Linked DNA regions of Ancylobacter polymorphus. The protein of the gene in region 1 interacts with the protein of each later gene in a pairwise test. Links are inferred from orthologs where the notes say so. Each region holds a gene or a part of one and is shown on either strand. Other genes may lie near its edges. The genes, in order: uvrB and uvrA.

Region 1 (6,375 bases):
GTCGCGCCCGGTCTGCTTGGCCAGTTGGTAGCCGAGCCAGGCGTAATAGGCGGTGGAGAGGAACATCATCAGCCCCACCGCCGGCAGGATGCGGCCGAAGACGATGTCGGGCGGCATTTTCAGCACGAATTGCAGCAGGCCGGTCAGCACAAGCATGTTGACGAGGATGTTGGTGCCGAAGCCGAACAGGGCATTCCAGTCACCGCGCGTCCACAGGGTCGGGCGCATGCCGGTGCGGGCGGGTGAGATCGGGGTCATTTCAGTCGCGGACATGCTCGTTATCCCTCGAAGAACGAATGACGGGGACGCGGTGAAAGCGGCGCCGGGCGCCGGAGGCGGCAGGCGGGTTCAGGCGGCGCTGGCGGAGGTCGCCGTCGCTTGTGAGGTGTCGAGCGCGGCGAGCAGGGCGGCGGAATCCGACACCCAGCCGAAAATGCCGCCCTGCGCCTTGATCATCTCCAGCCCGACGCGGTGGAATTCGGGGATGTAGGAGGCGCAGCAATCGGCCAGCGCAACGCAGCGATAGCCGCGGTCATTGCCCTCGCGGATGGTGGTGTGGACGCAGACCTCGGTGGTGACGCCGGCCACCAGCAGCGTGTCGATGCCCCGGTTCTTCAGCATCAGTTCGAGATCGGTCTGGTAAAACGCGCCCTTGCCGGGCTTGTCGAGCACCGGCTCGCCCGGCGCGGGGGCGAGTTCGGCGATGATGTCGTGGCCGGGCTCGCCGCGAATGAGGATGCGCCCCATCGGCCCGGCGCAGCCGATGCGGGCCGTGGGGGAGCCGCGCTCCACCTTGGCCGGCGGCGCGTCCATCATGTCTGGGCGATGGCCCTCGCGGGTGTGGATGACGAGCAGGCCGGCGGCACGGGCGGCGGCGAGCACGGCCTTGCACGGCTCCACCGCCGCCTGCAGCCGCGACACGTCATTGCCCAGCGTCTCGCCGAAGCCGCCCGGCTCCAGGAAATCGCGCTGCATGTCGATGATGATGAGCGCCGCGCGGGCCGGGGCGAAGGCGAGCGGTGCCGGCTCGGCGGCGAGGAGGGCGTGGGACGGTGTTGCGGGCATGAGCGGCCTGCCTTGTTCGTTGCATGCAATGGTGCATGCAGAAAGCGTGCCGCTTCTGAATGAAAAAGAAATCCTGATAATTCATTATCTTAATGAGATGTCGCGTCGTCCTTCTCGGCGTAGAGGCTGCTTGAGAGTCGGTTTGACGGGTCAATATTGTATAAAAAAGCGGCAAATAGAATTCGGTGGCAGCTTCTGGTGCCCTGCTGCCGAAATGCCTTGAGTAGTATGTGGCGGTTGTGCAACCTTTGGGTGTTTCAACCTTGGGGGCTACAATGAAGGCGTTCATTCCGGTCGTGATAGCCGCAGGCCTGTGTCTCGGCGGGTGCAAAACTCCAATCATTCCCGGCTCAACGAATATCGAGCCGCCGACCAAGGGCATTTATGTCGGCGGGCTCTACAAGCCGATTGGCGGTAGCCGCCGTGGCTCGGCGCCGGTCAATCTCATCCGCATCTGCACCGTTTCCACCACACTCAGCGAGTTCGGCGTGCCGGCGCCGGAGGGCAACGCCATCGCGGATATCGATCTGTTGGCGACGCGGACGCTCTCGGCGTCGGTATCCGGGCTGAACGTCGCCGTCGCCAAGGCGGGCCTTTCCGGCACGATCTCCGACTATTACGAATACAAGATCGTCAATGCGTCCTCCTATGAACTGGGCCTCGCCGATGCGAGCACAGTCTTCGCCAAGCTGATGAAGAAGGCCGACTGCCGCACGCAGGTGGCCGAAGAACTCGCCGGCGGCTCGGTCGTCCAGGTCACCAAGGCCTATGTCGGCGACATCGTCTTCCGCAGGAAGACCGGGGCCAGCCTCTCCGGCGAACTGAGCGCGCCGGCGGTGCAGGCGGCGCTGTCGCGCGAGACCGACCTCCGCTTCAAGGGCAATGGAATGGTCTTCGCCTTCGTCGGCAAGACCAAGACCGGCACCGGCTACTGAAACGCGGCACGGCGGTCGCGGCGGGGCTTTCCACCGTCGCGGCCGCACCCCATATTGCGGCCATGGCCAAAGCAGCACGTCCCGGCGGGTTCTCCGAGCGCTCACAGCGCGCCTTCGAGCCCGCGCAATCCGCCACGCTCGATCCCGCCCTTGCCGAAAAGCTCGGCGTGGCGCCGACCTCGGGCGCCTCCGCCACCGTCGCCGCGCTCTCGGCGCTGATCGAGAGCGGCCGGCCCGAAGTGGACGGCCAGATCTGGGTGCCGCATCGGCCGGCGCGGCCGGAGAAGTCCGAAGGCGGCGTCAAATTCGTGCTGAAGTCCGACTACACGCCCAATGGCGACCAGCCGCAGGCGATCGAGGAACTGTGCGCGGCGGCGAAGCAGGGCGAGCGCGACCAGGTGCTGCTCGGCGTCACCGGCTCGGGCAAGACCTTCACCATGGCCAACGTCATCCAGCGGCTGCAGCGCCCGGCACTGGTGCTGGCGCCGAACAAGACGCTGGCGGCGCAGCTCTATGGCGAGTTCAAGAGCTTCTTCCCCGACAATGCGGTGGAGTATTTCGTCTCCTATTACGACTACTACCAGCCCGAAGCCTATGTGCCGCGCACCGACACCTTCATCGAGAAGGAATCGTCGATCAACGAGCAGATCGACCGCATGCGCCACTCCGCCACGCGCTCGCTGCTGGAGCGCGACGATGTCATTATCGTCGCCTCGGTCTCGTGCATCTACGGTATCGGCTCGGTCGAGACCTATGCCTCGATGACCTTCAAGATCGAGGTGGGCGAGCGCATCGACCAGCGCGCCCTGCTCGCCGATCTCGTGGCGCTGCAATACAAGCGCACCCAGGGCGATTTCGGCCGCGGCACCTTCCGTGTGCGCGGCGACGTGATCGAGATTTTCCCGGCGCATTATGAAGACCGTGCCTGGCGCGTCTCGCTGTTCGGCGACGAGGTGGAGAGCATCCAGGAGTTCGATCCGCTGACGGGTCAGAAGTCGCAGGACCTGAAATTCGTCAAGCTCTACGCCAATTCGCATTATGTGACGCCGCGCCCGACGCTGATTCAGGCCATCCAGGGCATCAAGGCCGAGCTGAAGATGCGGCTGGACGAGCTCAACGCCATGGGGCGGCTGCTGGAAGCGCAGCGGCTGGAACAGCGCTGCACCTTCGATATCGAGATGATGGAGGCGACGGGAAGCTGCGCCGGCATCGAGAACTATTCGCGCTGGCTCACCGGCCGCCAGCCGGGCGAGCCGCCGCCGACCCTGTTCGAATATGTGCCCGACAACGCGCTGATCTTCTGCGACGAAAGCCATGTCACCGTGCCGCAGATCGGCGCGATGTATCGCGGCGACTTCCGCCGCAAGGCGACGCTGGCGGAATATGGCTTCCGCCTGCCGAGCTGCATGGACAACCGGCCGCTGCGCTTCGAGGAATGGGAGGCGATGCGCCCGCAGACGGTGCATGTCTCCGCCACCCCCGGCAAATGGGAAATGGAGAAGACGGGCGGCGTCTTCGTCGAGCAGGTGATCCGCCCCACCGGCCTCGTCGATCCGGAAGTGGAGGTGCGCCCGGCCCGCACCCAGGTCGACGACCTGCTCGGCGAGGTGCGCGCCACGGCGGCGAAGGGCTACCGCACGCTGGTGACGGTGCTGACCAAGCGCATGGCCGAGGACCTGACGGAATATCTGCACGAGAACGGCATCCGCGTGCGTTACATGCATTCGGATATCGACACGATCGAGCGCATCGAAATCCTGCGCGACCTGCGCCTCGGCGCTTTCGACGTGCTGATCGGCATCAACCTGCTGCGCGAGGGCCTCGACATTCCCGAATGCGGGCTGGTGGCCATTCTCGATGCCGACAAGGAAGGCTTCCTGCGCTCGGAAACCTCGCTGATCCAGACCATCGGCCGCGCGGCGCGCAATGTCGATGGGCGGGTGCTGCTCTATGCCGACACCATCACCGGCTCGATGGAGCGGGCGATGGCGGAAACCCAGCGCCGGCGCGAGAAGCAGATCGCCTGGAACACCGCGAACGGCATCACGCCGGAGACGGTGCGCAAGGCGATCGGCGACATTCTCAACAGCGTCTATGAGCGCGACCATGTGACGGTCGATACCGGCCTCGCCGAGGGCGCGGCCACCTATGGCAACAACCTCGCCACCGTGATCGCCGACATGGAAAAGCGCATGCGCAAGGCGGCGGCCGATCTCGATTTCGAGCAGGCCGCGCGGCTGCGCGACGAGATCAAGCGGCTGCAGGCGACGGAACTGGTGCTCTCCGACGATCCGCTGGCGCGGCAGGACAGCGTGGACGAGCGCACCGGCGGCTATCGCGGCGAGCGCAAATATGGCCGCGCCGCCAATCTGCCGGAGAAGAAGGGCAAGAGCGGCGCGTCCGGCCGGCGCTCCTCGCCCGGTCACGTCTCCTCCGGTCATGAGGCGCGGGCCGACGAGGCGCAGGCCGTCTACGAGCCGGGCGAGCCTTCCATGTTCGCCTCCGGCACCTCGCGCATCGTCAAGCCGTCGCTGGACGATATGGGCCCCGGCACCGACCGTGTGGAGCCGCTGCGAGTGGAGGACTGGGTGCGCCCGGAACGGCCGGACCCGATGACCAAGGGCTATCGCAAGGGCGGACGGCGCGCGCCGAAGCGGTGAGGGCGGGCGCTCAGAAGCGCTTCTTCAACCAGATGTTGGCATGGCCGGGCGGATAATCGTCGATCTGTCCGAAGCGCTCATAGCCGTGCCGCGCGTAGAAATCCGGTGCCTGGAAGCTATAGGTTTCCAGATGTACCCCGGTGCAGCCACGCGCGCGCGCCTCTGCCTCGGCCGCGTTCAGAAGGGCGCTGCCGATCCCGCTGCCGCGCGCCTGCGGCGACACCCATAGCCAGGTGATGTGCATCCAGCCGAAATAGGTGCTGGCCTTGAGCCCGCCTGTCGCAACCCCGGCGTCATCGCGGGCGATGACCCAAAGCTGCGACGCCCCCAAAGGGCCGGCCTTGGCCTCGTTGAAGATATCGAGGCCACGGTCGATGAGATCGCGGACCTCGACGCCCGGGTCGGTTTCAATGGTGATCTTCAAAAGCCGCTCTCCCGCAGACCGGCGCCGGGCGAGGCGGCGCGGGGGATGGTGTTCCGCGCCTTTCGTGCCAAGAATATGGCTTCGCGCCAATGGGGCACGGGGGAAGACATGAGTTTCACGCAGGCGATTTCCAGCGTTCTCGGCAAGTACGCCACCTTTTCCGGGCGCGCGCCGCGCTCGGAATATTGGTGGTTCGTCGTTTTCCAGATTCTCGTCAACATCGCCGCCGGCGTGCTCGACACCGCCCTGTTCGGGGCGTTCTCGCTGCTGACCTTTGGCGAGATCGACGCCTTCACTCCGCTGACCACGCTGGCAACGCTCGCCCTGCTGATCCCCTCCATCGCGGTGAGCGTGCGGCGCTTCCACGACATGGACTTCTCCGGCTGGTGGCTGCTGCTGATCCTCACCGGCATCGGCGCCATCGTCATCTTCTTCTGGTTCATGGTGCGCGGCACGCGTGGGCCGAACCGCTTCGGCCGCGACCCGCTGGAATTCTGACGCGCATGAAAAAGGGCGGCTCGCGGGCCGCCCTTCTCGTGTCTCGGATATGAGGCCGCTCAGCCCTGCTGGATGGCGCTGAGCTTCCATTGGCCGCGCGGGGGGCGGGCGAAGGTCCAGAACTCCACCGCCTGTTCCAGCCGGTCCGGATCACCCTGCACGACGCGGCCGGTGGCCTTGTCGAGCGTCACGTCCTTCAGCTCGTAGCGCATGGCGACGGTGGCGTACTCGGCGTCGCCTTCCGACCAGGCTTCCGACAGGTCGCCCTGCAGCAGCTTCACATCGGTGACGCGGTTCTCCAGCCCGTCGCGCGCCAGCTCGTCCAGCTCCTCGGCCATATAGCCAGCCATTTCCGGGGTCAGCAGCGTGGAAAGAGCGGCCTTGTCGGCGCGGCTATAGGCGGCCTGCACCTCGGTGAGGGTGCGCTCGAACGTGTCGAAATCCGATCCTTCCAGCTTGAGCGGCTTGCCGCGCGGCGCGGTGCCGAAGCCCGCGCGCGGCGCGGCCGTGCCGCCGCCCATGGCACCGGGCTGCGGGCCCGGGCCGGCGCCGTTCATCGCATCCCGGTTTATCGGGTCGGGCCGCGCGCCGCCCGCATAGGACGGCTGGTTGCGCGAGCGCAGCCAGCCCATGACCAGCCGGACGACGATGAAGATGAGCGCCACCTGCAGCAGCAGGCCGAGAATGCCGGAGAGGCTGCCCAGGCCGGAGAAGAAGCCCGAGCCCATCAGCAGGCCGAAAAGGCCGGCGCCGAGCAGGCCGCCCATCAGCCCGCCCATGAAGCCGCCACGGT
Region 2 (6,678 bases), 700 kb from region 1 along the record:
CGCGGCTCGCGGCGCTTTTCGTCATCACCGCGCTGGTGATCGCGAGCTGCCTCGCTGTCTTCCTCGCGGCCCGTCGGATGGACAGGCTGCTTGGTGTCACCGGCAACGCCATTCTTTCGCGCCTGCTGGGCGTGGTGCTGACCGCGCTGGCGGTACAGTTCGTGATCGACGGGATCCGGGCGTCGTTCCTCACCTGAGCTCCCTATCGGGAATTGCCCGTCTTTGTTGCCGCCTCCGCGACCCCATGCGGCTCACGCACCGTTAGCGGCGCTTACTCGCACTGCGCATCTTGCAGTGGTAGGCCGCACCGCTCTGCCCTGTACCGGTTCGGTGACCAGGCCTCAGAACGGAATCTCGTCGTCCAGGTCGCCGCCGGAGCCGCCAGCGGGCCCGCCGCCGAACTTGCCGCCGCCCGATCCGCTCGCAGGTGCCGGACGACGCTCGCCACCAAAGGAACGCCCGCCACCCGAACCGCCGCCATAGCCGCCGCCCGAACCGAAATCGCTGCTCCCGGCGCTGTAATCATCTCCGCCGCCGCCTTCCGACCCGCCGCCGCGGCTGTCGAGAATGGTGAGTTCGCCCCGGAACGGCCGCAGCACGATTTCGGTGAAGTAGCGCTCGCCGCCATTCTGGTCGGTGGCCTTGCGGGTCTCGATCTGGCCTTCAATATAGACCTTGGAACCCTTGCGCAGATACTGCTCCGCGACGCGCAGCAGGTTCTCGTTGAAAATCACCACGCTGTGCCACTCGGTGCGCTCCTTGCGCTCCCCCGAGGCCTTGTCGCGCCACGTTTCCGAGGTCGCGATGCGCAAATTGCACACGCGCCCGCCATTCTGGAACGTCCGCACTTCGGGGTCGCGGCCGAGATTGCCGATCAGGATCACCTTGTTGACGCTGCCCGCCATCTTGTCCTCCGAAACTGCCGGACGCCCGCTCTGGCGCGCGCTCGTGAAAGGGAACGCATAATAGACCAGCGGACGCCCGGCCGCGCGCCTCGGGCCTGTGCTGTCCACCGCTTTGCGCCCACATGGCGCCGCGGAACATCGACCAGAAACATTGTTCTTGTTCTGTTCCTAGCATTGTGTCTAAGCTGCCGCAAGAGTGCTGAGTCGACATTGCGAAGCGCGCGCGCCGGACTATGTTTACCCTGTGTTCTAAAAGGGAGCCTGTCCCCATCATGACCCAGATGCGCCATCGCCCGCGCGCCCGTGCCATCGCCGTCCGTGCCGAAGAGGCCCGCCAGGCGTTGATCCGCCGCGCCTTTCTGGCCGTAGCCGGCGCACTTGCTGTCGCGGCGGGTTTGGCAGCGCTGCACGGCGTCGGGGGCTGATCCCTTCGCCGGGCGGGCCTCGTCGCCGTAATGCGCCGCCCTGCAAAATCTGTTGTTCGGCGTAGCTGCCCGTAGAAACCGGCGAGAAGAGTTCGGAATGAAGGACCGCGTGGATCTCCCGCGCCGCGATGCCCGCACGATTGCGATCCGGGGCGCGCGCGAGCACAACCTCAAGAATGTCGATCTCGAAATCCCGCGCGACAGCCTGGTGGTATTCACCGGCCTGTCCGGGTCGGGCAAGTCGTCTCTGGCCTTCGACACCATCTATGCCGAGGGTCAGCGCCGCTATGTCGAGAGCCTCTCGGCCTATGCGCGCCAGTTTCTGGAGATGATGCAGAAGCCGGATGTCGATCAGATCGACGGCCTCTCGCCGGCCATTTCCATCGAGCAGAAAACGACCTCGAAGAATCCGCGCTCGACGGTCGGCACCGTCACCGAGATCTATGACTATATGCGCCTGCTTTGGGCGCGCGTGGGCGTGCCCTATTCGCCGGCCACCGGACTGCCGATCGAAAGCCAGACCGTCAGCCAGATGGTCGACCGGGTGCTCGCCCTGCCGGAGAAGACGCGGCTTTATCTGCTCGCGCCCGTGGTGCGCGGTCGCAAGGGCGAGTATCGGAAGGAACTGGCCGAATTCCAGAAGAAGGGATTCCAGCGGGTCAAGATCGACGGCGAGTTCCATGAGATCGCCGACGCGCCGTCGCTCGACAAGAAGTTCAAGCACGATATCGACGTGGTGGTGGACCGCCTCGTCGTGCGGCCAGACATCGCCAGCCGGCTGGCGGATTCGTTCGAGACGGCGCTCGGCCTGGCCGACGGCATCGCGGTCATCGAGTTCGCCGACGAGAAGGAAGAGAGCGGCGACGCCCGCCGCATCGTGTTCTCGGAGAAATTCGCCTGCCCGGTTTCCGGCTTCACCATTGCCGAGATCGAACCGCGGCTGTTCTCCTTCAACAACCCGTTCGGCGCCTGCCCCACGTGCGATGGGTTGGGCCATGAGAGCAAGATCGACCCGAACCTCATCGTCCCGGATGCGGCGCGCTCGCTGAAGCAGGGCGCCATCGCGCCTTGGGCGAAGTCGACTTCGCCCTATTACGGCCAGACGCTGGAGGCGATTGCCCGTCATTACGGCGTCAAGCTCACGACTCCCTGGTCGGAGCTGCCGGAGAATGTGCGCAACGTCATTCTGCACGGCTCGAAGGCCGAGACCATCCGCTTCGTCTATAATGACGGCATGCGCGCCTATGAGACGGTGAAGACGTTCGAGGGCATCGTCACCAATCTGGAACGGCGCTGGCGCGAAACGGAAAGCGATTGGGCGCGCGAGGAGATCGGCAAATATTTCTCCGCCGTTCCCTGCGCCGCCTGCCATGGCTACCGGCTGAAGCCTGAGGCTTTGGCGGTGAAGATCGCCGGCCGGCATATCGGCGCGGCGGCAGAGCTTTCCGTGCGCCACGCGCTGGAGTGGTTCGCCAGCCTCCCCGGCCAGCTCACCGACAAGCAGAACGAGATCGCCGCGCGTATTCTCAAGGAGATCCGCGAGCGCCTCGCCTTCCTGCTCGATGTCGGGCTGGATTATCTCACCCTCGCCCGCGCCTCCGGCACGTTGTCCGGTGGCGAGAGTCAGCGCATCCGGCTCGCCTCACAGATTGGCTCCGGTCTCACCGGCGTGCTCTATGTGCTGGACGAGCCGTCCATCGGACTGCACCAGCGCGACAATGAGCGCCTGCTCGGCACCCTGCGGCGGCTGCGCGATCTCGGCAATACGGTCATCGTCGTCGAGCATGACGAAGACGCGATCCTTGCCGCCGATTACGTGGTCGATGTAGGCCCCGGCGCTGGCGTGCATGGCGGGCGCATCGTGGCGCAGGGCACGCCGAAGGAACTCCTCGCCAACCCGAATTCGCTCACAGGCAAATACCTCACCGGCGAGCTCAACGTGCCGGTACCCAAGCGTCGCAAGCCGAACCCCAAGCGCATGCTGCGGGTGGTGAATGCGCGCGGCAACAATCTGAAGAACGTCACCGCGTCGATCCCGCTCGGCTTGTTTACGGCAGTTACCGGCGTGTCGGGCGGCGGCAAGTCGACCCTGCTGATCGACACGCTGTACAAGGCGGTGGCGCGGCGGCTGAATGGCGCCTCCGAGCCGCCGGCGCCGCATGACGGGCTGGAGGGACTGGAGCACCTGGACAAGGTCATCGACATCGACCAGTCGCCGATCGGCCGCACCCCGCGCTCAAACCCGGCGACCTATACCGGCGCCTTCACCCCGATCCGCGAATGGTTCTCCGGCCTGCCGGAAGCCAAGGCGCGCGGCTATGGACCCGGCCGGTTCTCGTTCAACGTCAAGGGCGGGCGCTGCGAGGCGTGCCAGGGCGATGGTGTCATCAAGATCGAGATGCACTTCCTGCCCGATGTCTACGTCACCTGCGATGTCTGCAAGGGCAAGCGCTACAACCGCGAGACGCTGGAAGTCACCTTCAAGAACAAGTCCATCGCCGACGTGCTCGACATGACGGTGGACGAAGGCGCCGAGTTCTTCAAGGCGGTGCCCGCGGTGCGCGACAAGCTGGAAACGCTCGCCCGTGTCGGGCTCGGCTATATTCATGTCGGCCAGCAGGCCAATACCCTGTCCGGCGGTGAAGCCCAGCGGGTGAAGCTCTCCAAGGAGCTGTCCAAGCGCGCCACCGGGCGCACGCTGTACATCCTCGACGAGCCGACCACGGGCCTGCATTTCCACGACGTGGCGAAGCTGCTGGAAGTGCTGCACGAACTGGTCGAGCAGGGGAACACGGTCGTGGTGATCGAGCACAATCTCGAAGTCATCAAGACCGCCGACTGGGTCATCGACCTCGGCCCGGAAGGCGGCGATGGCGGCGGCGAGATCGTGGCGGCCGGGCCGCCGGAAGTGATCGCCAAGGCCGAGCGCAGCCATACCGGCCGCTTCCTCGCGGACGTGCTCGCCCGCCGACCGCTGAAGCCGCGCAGCGCGGCGGAATAGGGGCGCGGCCCTTTCGGGTCGCGCCGCTGGCGCCTCAGGCGCCTTCGCGCAAACGCACCAGATTCACCGTCACCGCGATCAGCACCAGCGTGGCGCCGAACTGGTGCGTCAGCGCGATGTCGATCGGCACCTGATGAATCAGGGTCAGGATGCCGAGGGCGGCCTGGGCGCAGACCAGCAGTAGGATCAGCGTCGCCCGCTGGCGCACCGCGCCGCCGATCCGCCGCGCGCTCAGCCAGTGGCCGAGGGCCAGCGCGAGCAGCACATAGGCGACGAGGCGGTGGTTGAACTGCACGGTGAGAACATTCTCGAACAGGTTCCGCCACGCCGGCTGCTGCACGAACAGATTATCGAGCGGCGGCACGAGATGCCCGTCCATCAGCGGCCAGGTGGTGTAGGTCAGACCGGCGTCGAGGCCGGCGACGAGGCCGCCGAGGAAGATCTGCAGCACCACCACTCCGAACAATATCCGCGCATAGCCGCGTAGCCAGTCCGGCGACGCGCGCCTCTCCCGGGGGGGCTTGAGCTGGGTGGCGACCGCGACGATGGCGGCGAGAATGATGCAGGCGAGGGTGAGATGCGTCGCCAGCCGGTACTGGCTGACATCAACGCGGTTGACCAGCCCGGACGCCACCATCCACCAGCCGACGGCGCCTTGAAGACCGCCAAGCACGAACAGGCCGGCGAGCTTCCAGCGCAATGGCCGGTCGATGACACCGCGCCAGAGGAAGAACAGGAAAGGCAGCAGGAAGGCAAAGCCGATGACCCGGCCGAGCAGGCGGTGCCCCCACTCCCACCAGAAAATATACTTGAACTCGGCGAGGCTCATGCCGCGGTTGATCTGCTGGTACTGCGGGATCTGCCGGTATTTGTCGAACTCCGCCTGCCACGCCGCGTCACTCAGCGGCGGCAGCGTGCCGGTCACCGGCTTCCATTCGGTGATGGAAAGGCCCGACTCGGTCAGCCGTGTGGCGCCCCCGACGACGACCATCAGCACCACCAGCGCCGCCACGAAATAGAGCCAGAGCCGCACCGGCCGCAGACGGTCGCCGGCGGAAGGTTCGCTGGCGCGTGGCACGGCGAGGTGACGGGGGACGTCGGTGGCGACGTGATCCTGAACCATAAGCGGGCGCTCCCTGCATTGGCGGCCGCCTGCCCCACCGGCCACCCTGCGCCGGGCCGCTTCCGCCCGGGCGTCGCGAGCGATATAGAGGCCGCTGCCCGCGCGCAACGGGACTCATTGTCTCGCGCCCGACCGTCCTGACCGGAGCCGCCCATGTCCGCCCCTCGTCCCGGCCTTTCCGCTCGCTCGCGCAAATTCATCGGCACCGTGCTGCTGGTGTTTCTGGTGCTCGGTTGGGCGCTGGCGGCGATGGCGCTGGCGCAGGGGCGCGTCACCACCCTGCCCGCCCTTGGGCAATTCGTCGCTTATGTGGTGCTGGGCATTGGCTGGATCGTCCCGGCGGGACTGCTGATCCGCTGGATGCAGAGGCACGACCGACGCTCAGAAACCCTTTGAGCGCGCGACCTCAGGCGGCACGCGAGAAGGCGCGGGGTTCGGCCTCCGGCGTAAAGGTCACCATCGCGATCTCACCGAAACCAAGAGACGCGAGTGCATCGAAGGCCTGAACCGCGTCTGTGGCCATCCCGCCCGGCTGGGTGACGAGAATGGTGGTCGGGCTCAGAGAGGCGAGACGCTCTGCGCCCGCCATGCCGCCCAGAGGCGGCGCGGCCACAATAACGTGATCATAGGTCTGCTTCAGCGCGGTCAGGATCAACGGCAGCCGGTCGGCGGTGACCAGGCCGTCCGCCTCGCGTGCCCCGCGCCCGGGCGGGATAACGTGGCAGCGCGAGGCGCTTTCACGGTGAATGGCGTCGGAGAAGCCGCAGACACCCGACAGCAGGTCTGTCAGCCCCGGCGCACGCGGGTCGGCGGTCAGGCCGTCGAGGGTTGGCGAGGCAACGTCGAGGCAAACCACCACCACGCGCTGCTCCGTCCCGGCGAGCGAACGGCCGAGCGCGAGCGCGCAGCGGGCGATGGATTCATCGGCACGGCCGCCGGTGACCGTGACAAGGCGCGCCGCGGATCCGCGCAATTCGATCAGCCGGGCGAGGTCGGCTTGTTCGCGCTCCCGCGACAGCAGCCGCAGCGGGCTGGTCAGTTCGGCGGAGCTCGTCGGCTCGCCGGAGTGAGCGCCGATCCAGGGAAGGTGCTGGCGTGGGCGCGGTGTCGTCTCCGGCAGCGGTATCGCGCCATATTCGTGGCCCAAGGCACCTTGACGCCGCCGCAGCCAGCCTTGCAGGCCGAACACCAGAACGAACGTGCCTATACCCGCAAGAAGGCTGG

What was found.
Region 2: the proteins of uvrB (region 1) and uvrA interact in binary tests that used the Escherichia coli proteins (3 or more experiments, as listed by UniProt). The link is inferred for Ancylobacter polymorphus from one-to-one orthologs.

The regions. Positions count from the first base shown.
Region 1 is NZ_CP083239.1:2,710,724-2,717,098, forward strand. What follows is about bases 1,715-4,861. They hold uvrB (excinuclease ABC subunit UvrB), read left to right. Parts: upstream 1,715-2,062; coding sequence 2,063-4,660; downstream 4,661-4,861. Other genes in these bases: K9D25_RS12835 (hypothetical protein), read left to right, coding at 1,715-2,000; K9D25_RS12845 (GNAT family N-acetyltransferase), read right to left, coding at 4,671-4,861. In the rest of the region: K9D25_RS12825 (regulator), read right to left, coding at 1-273; K9D25_RS12830 (cysteine hydrolase family protein), read right to left, coding at 349-1,065; more of K9D25_RS12835, read left to right, coding at 1,341-1,714; more of K9D25_RS12845, read right to left, coding at 4,862-5,084; K9D25_RS12850 (DUF805 domain-containing protein), read left to right, coding at 5,193-5,582; K9D25_RS12855 (Tim44 domain-containing protein), read right to left, coding at 5,642-6,375. UniProt on the Escherichia coli protein: The UvrABC repair system catalyzes the recognition and processing of DNA lesions. A damage recognition complex composed of 2 UvrA and 2 UvrB subunits scans DNA for abnormalities.
Region 2 is NZ_CP083239.1:3,408,962-3,415,639, forward strand. Bases 1,082-4,531 are described here. They hold uvrA (excinuclease ABC subunit UvrA), read left to right. Parts: upstream 1,082-1,427; coding sequence 1,428-4,331; downstream 4,332-4,531. Other genes in these bases: K9D25_RS16160 (hypothetical protein), read left to right, coding at 1,178-1,330; K9D25_RS16170 (COX15/CtaA family protein), read right to left, coding at 4,366-4,531. Outside these bases: K9D25_RS16150 (MarC family protein), read left to right, coding at 1-197; ssb (single-stranded DNA-binding protein), read right to left, coding at 342-905; more of K9D25_RS16170, read right to left, coding at 4,532-5,454; K9D25_RS16175 (DUF2842 domain-containing protein), read left to right, coding at 5,608-5,850; K9D25_RS16180 (tyrosine-protein kinase family protein), read right to left, coding at 5,861-6,678. UniProt on the Escherichia coli protein: The UvrABC repair system catalyzes the recognition and processing of DNA lesions. UvrA is an ATPase and a DNA-binding protein. A damage recognition complex composed of 2 UvrA and 2 UvrB subunits scans DNA for abnormalities.